DNA from 2 places in the Neptunomonas sp. ABH4_499 genome. Region 2 is predicted to be linked to the other one. Evidence: predicted binding sites of a transcription regulator. Region 2 holds the regulator's gene; the other holds the start of a gene.
What was found. Region 2 encodes sigma-54, which starts transcription at its own class of promoters, with help from an activator protein. Its sites were predicted from a motif close to TGGCACNNNNNTTGCTNT; they were not measured.
Positions count from the first base shown of each region.

Region 1: the regulator sigma-54 is predicted to act here: its motif matches at 2,950-2,967, upstream of flgB (flagellar basal body rod protein FlgB).

Region 1 is NZ_JBSWXK010000003.1:55,674-60,348, forward strand. Features, by position in the region: gene ACXAF9_RS03540 (flagellar hook protein FlgE) at 1-1,326, opposite strand, end outside; gene ACXAF9_RS03545 (flagellar hook assembly protein FlgD) at 1,382-2,062, opposite strand; gene flgC (flagellar basal body rod protein FlgC) at 2,081-2,515, opposite strand; gene flgB (flagellar basal body rod protein FlgB) at 2,518-2,919, opposite strand; gene ACXAF9_RS03560 (CheR family methyltransferase) at 3,221-4,069, opposite strand; gene ACXAF9_RS03565 (chemotaxis protein) at 4,091-4,675, opposite strand, start outside.
Region 2 is NZ_JBSWXK010000006.1:110,614-115,288, reverse strand. Features, by position in the region: gene ACXAF9_RS08050 (KpsF/GutQ family sugar-phosphate isomerase) at 1-35, shown strand, start outside; gene ACXAF9_RS08045 (KdsC family phosphatase) at 35-580, shown strand; gene lptC (LPS export ABC transporter periplasmic protein LptC) at 577-1,152, shown strand; gene lptA (lipopolysaccharide transport periplasmic protein LptA) at 1,139-1,639, shown strand; gene lptB (LPS export ABC transporter ATP-binding protein) at 1,645-2,373, shown strand; gene ACXAF9_RS08025 (RNA polymerase factor sigma-54) at 2,411-3,961, shown strand; gene hpf (ribosome hibernation promoting factor) at 4,003-4,293, shown strand; gene ptsN (PTS IIA-like nitrogen regulatory protein PtsN) at 4,313-4,675, shown strand, end outside.

The DNA of each region.
Region 1 (4,675 bases), on a different contig from region 2:
CCCTTCTACGGTTGCGATATCGACCGTACCCGGCGTAGTTTCCACAAACGGGGTAAACGTACCGCCACTGATGTCCATCAACTCTACGTTACCGGCTTCCGGTGCGTAGGTGATGGAAATATTTCCGGTTAATGAGTCAAACTCAACGCTGTCGACATCTGGGTTTAGATCGATGATCTCTTGCTGATAATCTTCGATGGTTTCACCGACATCTTCCAACGTCATATCGGTATCCAGCTCGATGGTTACGCCACCAATCACAATCGAGGTGTTTTGATCCAGCGTAAACTCACCGTTGGCATTCACCGTAAAAACTGTATTAGAGTTATTCAGCGTGAACGTTTGAACTTCACTGGCCGAACGAGTCGATGGCACACCATCTTCTAGGTTAGTGATCGCATAATCAGTACCCGAAGAGTCCGACACGACCAAGTCGCCATAACTCGTTGAGTCCGCATTTAACTCAAAATTCAGCGTATTGGTCGCAGCCGTATAGGATAGGGTTGTGATATCGATACGCGGATCAGCGGTACGTAACGAGGTGATCTCGTTAGTGGTCATATTAGCGGTCGACCAATCAGTGCCCGAATCAATCGCCGTTGTCAGAGTCGCTAAATCCACACCAGAGATGGTCATGCTGTCGCCACCCGCCGTATCCAAAGCGCTCACGTCATACTGGAACTGCTCACGAACTGGCGCTTGCTCAACAAAGTAGTAACGAACGGTGTTCGAGTTACCTAAGCTGTCGAAGGTTTCAATGGTTGTAGAATATGTGTAAGAGCTGGCGTTGGTTTTATCGAAGCTACGTGACAGCAAAGAAGCATCATCGGCTGAATCGATATTGAATGACAGATCAATGGTTTCAGTGGCGTGCGGCGCACTCTCTTTTTCGGTAACCGCTAGGTTTTGCAGCGGCAATTGATTGCCTTGCTCATCCAGACCATAGCCCTGCAAGTTTTTGCCGTTTTTAGAGACGATAAACCCATCGCTGTCTAGCTCAAAGGCACCAGCACGCGTATAGGTTGTGCCACCTTGGTAATCTTTCAGCTGGAAAAAGCCCGAGCCGTTAATCGCCAAATCCAGGTTATTGTTGGTGAACTCGATGGTACCGGCGCTGTAGTCGGTCGCAATGTCCGAAACCGTTACACCCGAGCCTGGGCTATTACTGGAGCCTGCACCGACTACTGCGGTGGCATAAATATCACCAAACTCGGTACGCGATGCTTTATAACCTACGGTGCTGGAGTTGGCGATGTTATTACCGGCAACGTCCAGATCGGTTGTAGCGGCTTTGATACCGGTTACTGCTGTGTTAAAACCTGCCATAATTTTACCCTCTATTACCCTTTACCGCCCGATCCCCATCGAGGCTGGTGTGTATTTACCCCAATTGGAGAATGTCGTTGGTGCTGTAAGCACCTGCGTCGGTATTCACCTTCATACCAATACCGTTTTGACCCAACGTTACGCTGTTAACGGTATGGCCAATGTAAGAATCCAGTTGCGATGTTGTGCCGTCCGAACTTTGCTGTTGAATCACAACGGAGTAATTCCCCGCAGCGTTACTGCCGCCTCCCCAAGCAAACGAATGCTCGCCCGTCGCTTGCGCACCTTCTGACCAGCTATCTACTAAGGTTCCGGTTGAGTCGTAGATCTGTACCGTCACATTAGAAGCACTGGTATCCAGCGAGTAAGCGCCTTCAATCACACCACCTTCGGTCAGCGTGGCTTGATCGGTCAGCACAAATGCTTGCTGCCCAACCATCGACGACGCCTGCAACGCCGCTTGGCTTGCCATCATTTCGGAACTCATCTCAGTCATGGTCGAGGTCAGCTCTGTCATGCTTTCGACCATCGTCATGTTTGAGATTTGTTGCATAAAGTCCGCCGTGTCGGCCGGGCTGGTCGGGTCTTGATTCTGCAGCTGAGCAATCATCAGCTGCATGAACATTTGACTGTCCGACGTTTCCGATGAAGACGAGCTGCTGCTCGACTCTTGGTTGGCCGCATTGATCTGGTCGTAGACCGATGTAGCACTGACGTTGTTGTTTATCTCAGACATAGTGGCAACCTATCTAGGTTATTGGCCGATGGTCAGCACACGCTGAACCATTTGCTTAGCCGTATTCATAATTTCAGTGTTGATCTGAAATGCGCGGGACGCTGAGATCATGTCCGCCATTTCTTCCACCACATTCACGTTTGGGTAATAGACATAGCCGCTTTCGTCGGCCATTGGGTGCCCAGGATTGTACTCCATACGAAGCGGAGCATCACTCTCTACAATGCCAGCCACTTCAACACCCTGTCCCGGCAAAAGGCCGTTGTCACTGTCATGAACCTGCTCAAGCGTTGGTTGCTCTACACGAAACACAGGCTTACGAGCACGATACGTTTCATCCACACTGGAGCTCACACTGTCCGCGTTAGCCATGTTGCTGGCGGTGGTGTTCAAGCGCACGGTTTGGGCGCTCATGGCGGAACCGGCAATGTTAAAAACGTTCGTTAATGACATGGTTATTCACCCTTAATCGCTGAGGTCAGGCCTTTGAATTTACGATTTAACAGATCAAACGAGGTCTGAAACCCAAGTGCATTCTCGGTATAGCGCGCCATCTCTTGCTGTACATCAACCGTGTTGCCATCGACTGACGGTTGAGTAGGCATGCGATACATCAAATCGGCGGCATAATCAGGATCAATCAATCCGCTCTGATGCCCCGTATCCGTCTCGGCCAGCGCCAATGGCGAGTTAACACTCATTTCACCTTTAAGCATGGCGTGAAAATCAATGTCGCGGGCCTGAAAGTTTGGGGTGTCTGCGTTGGCAATATTATTGGCCAAAATTTCGGTGCGCTTAGTCCGAAGCGTTAATGCTTCATCGTGTACCCCAAGTGCTTTATCGAAACTGATGGCCATTGTTGCCTCCTAATCATGCTTGCAAGATATAAAGCAATTAGGATGCCAAAAACATAAACCAATGTTTTTACTAAACTTTATAAGAGATAAGGCAGGAGGAATAACGTTCAAAATGATAAAGCGGCAAGGGCCTGCCGCTCTGGCTACTCGCAGCGACAGGCCTGTTTGCCGCCCTACTTTTTAACACTTACCCAAGCGGCAACAGCCAGACCAACCATCGAGCTACTTGCCAACGGGCAGATACAAAAAAGCCAGACACATCGCCTGGCTTTTCCAATTGATTACGCACGCTAGCTCGCGTCTAAATCGCCTGATAGATAATCCCAGGGCGACAGTGCACCATGGAATAAAAATCATTGAGGCCCGTCATGGATTCAGAAGCCCCCAAAACGAGATAGCCGCCTGGGGCAAGCTGTTTACGCATCTTTTTAAGGATGTCGGCTTTCAACTCAGAGGAGAAATAGATCAACACATTTCGACAGAAGATAATGTCAAACTGACCCAAAGAGTTGTAATCGTTCATCAAGTTGTAGCTTTGAAAGCGCACTCGATTTTGAATAACCGGGTTGATCACCCAAGAGCCTCGCTCGGTGGCTTTAAAGTGCTTTTGTAAGCGACCTTTATCAAGCCCGCGCCCCAAAGCCAGCATCTCGTACTCACCCGAGCGCGCCTGAGCCAACACATGGGATGAGATATCGGTTGCCAGAATCTCCTCACCGGATGGGAATGCCCCAGGGTTAGCCTGTTTGTACTCATCCAGAATCATACTGATCGAGTAAGGCTCCTGCCCGGTTGAGCACGCCGCCGACCAAATCCGAAGCCGCTGCATCCCTTTTTTGGTTTGCAGCTCAGGTAAGAGTTGGTTTTTAAGGAGGTCGTAGGGGTGGGTGTCACGAAACCACAGTGTTTCATTGGTGGTCATCGCATCGATGACTTGCTCTTTAAGTCGCCCATTACCGGCACGCGTTAATGCACGAAGAAGATCATCCAAAGAGCTCATGGACTGCTCTTTCATGATCTTCCCTAACCGGCTTTGCACCAAATACTGTTTATGTTCGGCCAAAAGAATGCCGCAACTTTTTTCCAAGTACTCACTGAACTGCTTGAATTCATCCTTGGAGATCGTAAAACTGCCAAGTGGATCAGTCATAGAGATACTCATCAGTTTCGCTTATCCGCGTTGCTTTTCAAACTTGCGAATCCTGTCTACCACTACACCTGCAAGGTCATCTGGGTTGAACTTCGCCAGGAATCCATCCGCACCTACTTTCTTAACCATGGACACGTTGAAGCCACCACTGAGCGATGAGTGCAAGACGATAAACATCTTATCCATACGCGTGTCTTCTCGAACCATCGACGCCAAGGTGTAACCATCCATCTCCGGCATCTCGATATCGGAGATCAGCATCAAGAAGTGCTCGTAGATATCCACTTCTCGCTCGGCTAAGTCTTTGAGCAACTTCCAAGCCGCCGCACCGTTATTGCAGGTGGTGACCTTGATGCCCAAATCTTCCAAGGTGCGCTTCATCTGGTTCCGCGCAACGCTGGAGTCATCCACACACAAGATGTGGTATTCAGCCGCTTTGGTTTTCACCTCTTTGGTCGCGATCTCTTCACTGACCGCTGTACTCATTGGGTACAAGTCAGCCAAGATTTGCTCGACGTCCAAGATCTCGATCAATTTACCTTCGTGCTCAAAGACAGCCGTTAGGTAGTTTTCCACACCGATCTCAGCTGGCGGAGCCATGATCTG
Region 2 (4,675 bases):
ACATGCACGACATGCTAAAAGCGGGGGTCATCTAATGAAATTTCACTTTATCGAATCAGGTGAGCTTCGCAAACGCGCTAAAAACATCACCCTGGCCGTGTTTGATGTCGACGGCATCCTAACCGACGGCAGCCTGTACTTCTTACCCGACGGCCAAGAGGTCAAGATGTTCAACACATTGGATGGTCTTGGCTTTAAGCTGCTGCAAAAAGCGGGCGTTGAGATTGCCATCATCACAGGCCGCCAATCACCGCAGGTGATTCAACGGGCCAAAGCACTCGGCGTGGATCACCTCTTCCAAGGCCGTGACGATAAACTAACGGCCTTAAACGAGTTACTTTCGAATACTGAACACTCGTTAGAGACCACAGCGTACATCGGTGATGACTTACCGGATTTATCCGCAATCAACGCCGTTGCCTTCGGTGCATCTGTGCCTAACGGCCATCCAGTTGTGCGCTCTGATGCGGATTGGATCACACAACGCACCGGCGGCTACGGCGCGGCTCGCGAGTTTTGTGAAGTCATTTTAGAGGCCAAAGGCGCTCTAGAATCCGTGTATCAGGACTTTCGTGCATGATCCTGAGTCGTAGCGGTGTTCGACTGGCCACAGCCGTCGTGCTATTGGTTCCGTTGTTTGCTTATTGGATCATCAATCCGGAACAAAACAACGAGCCAACAAGCCAAGACTCACCGCTTGATGCGGGAGCCGATTACTATTTGTCGAACGCTAACGTGAAGCGCTTTAACGAATCGGGCACCCTGAGCACCGAACTCAACGTGGAAAAATGGGAGCATTTCCCAAGCGATAAGCGCTCGCTGCTGAGACGCCCATCCGTTCAAGGTGTCACAGATCAGCTGCAAACATACACATTAAAAAGCAAAGTTGGCACACTCTTTGACGGGCAGACGCAGTTGACGCTTGATGAAGAGGTAGTGCTCACGCATAATCCCAACTCCGACTCCCCCTCTCGCATCGAGACGGATCGGCTAATTTACACACCGGAAACGTCGATGGTCACTTCCGACTCGACGGTTCGGATTATCAATTCTGATTGGACGGTCAGCGCGAAAGGCATCTCTGTCGATCTGAACTCACACACTTCAGAGCTGAGCACTGACGTTGAAGGGACTTTTTATGTCGACCCTTAATTGGAAAGTTTGGTTGAGCGCCGCACTTTTAACCGCATCCAGTATGGTTAATGCGCTTCCAGAAGACCGTAAGCAACCGATTCACATTTCGGCTGATTCGGCGCAAATTGACGAGAAAGCCGGTGTGACGACTTACACGGGTAATGTGTCTATTACTCAAGGCACTATGAAGATCCGCGCCGCTAAAGTCAGTCTTTACCAAAAAGACCGCGCCGTTGATCGTATTGTGGCTACAGGCTCTCCGGCCAAATTCAGCCAGCAGGCAGCGGCCAATCAGGCCATTACAGATGCCTATGGTAATTCACTTGAATACCTAGTGAAAAAACAAACCATCACTCTATCTGGAAACGCAAAAGTTGAGCAGGAGAAAAACCAGTTCAGCGGCGAGCGAATCGTATACCAGATGGACAAAGCACGTGTGAACGCTTACGGCGGCAAAGACTCAGGTCAGCGTGTTCAGATGATTATTCAACCGAACGGCAACTGAGCATTATGTCACTTGAGTTAAAAGCCACCCATTTGGCGAAGTCGTACAAAAAACGCCACGTGGTACGTGACGTATCAATGACGGTCAAAGCCGGCGAGATCGTCGGTTTACTGGGCCCAAACGGCGCCGGTAAAACCACCTGTTTTTACATGATTGTTGGCTTGGTTAAAGCCGACAAAGGCCAGATCTTCATCAATGATCAAGACATTACGGCCTTCGCCATGCACGATCGTGCTCGTCAAGGTATTGGGTATCTGCCGCAAGAGGCGTCGATCTTTCGAAAGCTGAGTGTCGAAGACAACCTGATGTCGATTCTTGAGCTTAGAAAAGATCTGTCCCCAAGTGATCGTAAAGCCACTCTTGAAAACCTGTTACAAGAGTTCCACATTACGCACATCCGCGACAGCCTAGGCATGAGCCTATCCGGCGGCGAACGCCGTCGTGTTGAGATCGCAAGGGCACTCGCGTCCGAACCTAAATTCATTCTATTGGATGAGCCCTTTGCTGGCGTCGATCCGATCTCGGTCAACGATATTAAAGAGACCGTAAAGCACCTACAATCACGAGGTATTGGGGTGTTAATCACTGACCATAACGTACGTGAAACGTTAGACATTTGTGAAAAAGCGTATATCGTCAGTGAAGGTGTCATTCTAGCCGAAGGCGCACCGGCTGATATTTTAGCCAATGAGCAAGTGAAAGCCGCCTATCTTGGCGAGTCCTTCCGGCTGTAATTGACCGACCTGTGTTATTGGAGTAGATGCGGAGTTTATGAAGCAGTCATTACAACTCAAAATGGGTCAGCACCTGACCATGACCCCACAACTGCAACAGGCGATTCGCTTATTGCAGTTATCAACATTGGACCTTCAGCAAGAGATTCAGTCGGCGCTTGAAAGCAACCCGATGCTGGAGACCAATGAAGAGGGAGATGAGTTAGACTCCAACTCGGCCGGCAACGACAATAACGAGCGCGCTGAGTCCGACGATTACTCACAAGAAGACTACACCGCTCAAGCCAGCGAGACTCAACAAGAGCGCAATGACTCAGCCGAGATGGCTGATACGGCCTCTGTCGATGATCAATGGAACGATGATATTCCAGCGGAGCTCTCAACCGACTCCAGTTGGGACGACACCTTCCAGACCGCGTCCAGCAGCTCAGGCAGTACCACCCACCGTGACGACGATGACTTTATGGAGTCCAACGACACGGCCGAAGAAACCCTGCAAGATCATCTTCATTGGCAGCTCAACCTAACCCGTATGAGCTTAGAAGACCGAATGGTTGCTGAGGCGATCATCGATGCGATCGACCCTGAGGGCTACCTTCGCACCACAACCGAAGAGCTCCTTGAGGATTTCAAACGGCAAGAACCCGAGCAGTTCCAAGACACCGAAATTGAAGAGATCGAAGCGGTATTGCACCGCATTCAGCAGTTTGATCCACCCGGTGTCGGTGCCCGAGACTTGGGTGAGTGTTTAGCCATCCAGCTTAAGCAGTTACCAGAAAAACCGCCGCTGTTTGAGCAGACGCTCCAGCTGTGCCTGAATCACATCCATTTGCTGGGTAGTCGCGATTACAAACAGCTGATGCGTAAGCTGCGCGTCAAAGAGCCACAGTTACAAGCGATGATTCTTTTGATTCAATCGCTGAACCCGCAACCTGGCGCGATGATCTCTTCCAGCCAGGCGGAGTACGTTATCCCCGATGTATTCGTTGAAAAAGTCAAAGGCGTGTGGATAGCCCGACTCAATTCCGATGCATCGCCTAGCCTTCGAATCAACACTCAGTATGCCGACCTCATCCGCCGAGCTGACTCCAGTGCTGATAACACCTACTTGAAGAATCACTTGCAAGAAGCACGTTGGTTTATCAAGAGTTTAATGAGCCGAAATGAAACCCTACTCAAAGTTGCGAGTCAGATTGTTGAAAGGCAGTCGGATTTTCTGGAGTACGGCGAGGAGGCCATGAAGCCAATGGTGTTGCATGACATTGCCGAAGCAGTCGAAATGCACGAGTCCACGATATCGCGTGTGACCACCCAAAAATACATGCATACCCCAAGGGGTATCTTTGAGTTGAAGTACTTCTTCTCAAGCCATGTCAGCACCAATGATGGTGGTGCTGCATCGTCAACCGCCATTCGCGCCGTGATAAAAAAACTGATAGCGGCCGAAAATCCTGCTAAACCTTTAAGTGACAGTAAAATTGCTCAATTACTTGATGCAGAGGGAATCCAGGTCGCTCGAAGAACGATTGCCAAATATCGCGAAGCGATGGGCATCGCCCCTTCTAACGAAAGAAAGCGTCTGGTTTAATAACGACTCACTACGACGAACAATCGTCTAAGGAGACATGTATGCAGATCAATATCACAGGTCACCACTTAGAACTGACAGATGCACTGACCGAATATGTCCACACCAAGTTTGATAAACTGGAAAGGCATTTTGATAACATCACCAATGTCCAAGTGACCCTGAGTGTTGATAAGCAACGTCAAATAGCAGAAGCTGGCATGCACATCGCAGGCGGCGAAGTCTTTGCAACGAGCGAACACACAGATATGTATGCAGCGATTGATGCGGTAACCGACAAACTGGACCGCCAAATCATTAAGCACAAAGAAAAACTCAAGAGCCACAAATAAGTAAGGCGTTACATCACTTATGCCCATACTCTCATTGCTTTCACCTTCAAGAACGCTTCACGCCGTAGAAGGCATTAGCAAAAAGCGCGTATTAGAAACCGCCAGCAAGTTGATTGCAGAATCAGCCGGTGAAGAGGTTGATCAGGATGCTGTATTCACTGGACTCATCGGACGAGAGAGATTGGGCAGTACCGGTATTGGGGAGGGCGTTGCCATTCCCCACTGCCGTCTTGCCGGAATCGATACCGCTATGGGGGCTTTATTTACCCTAAGCGAACCCATCGATTTTGACGCCATCGACCAACGCCCCGTCGACCTGTTGTTCTTTTTACTGGTCCCTGAAGAGGCGTGTGACGAACACCTAGACACCTTGGCCAAACTG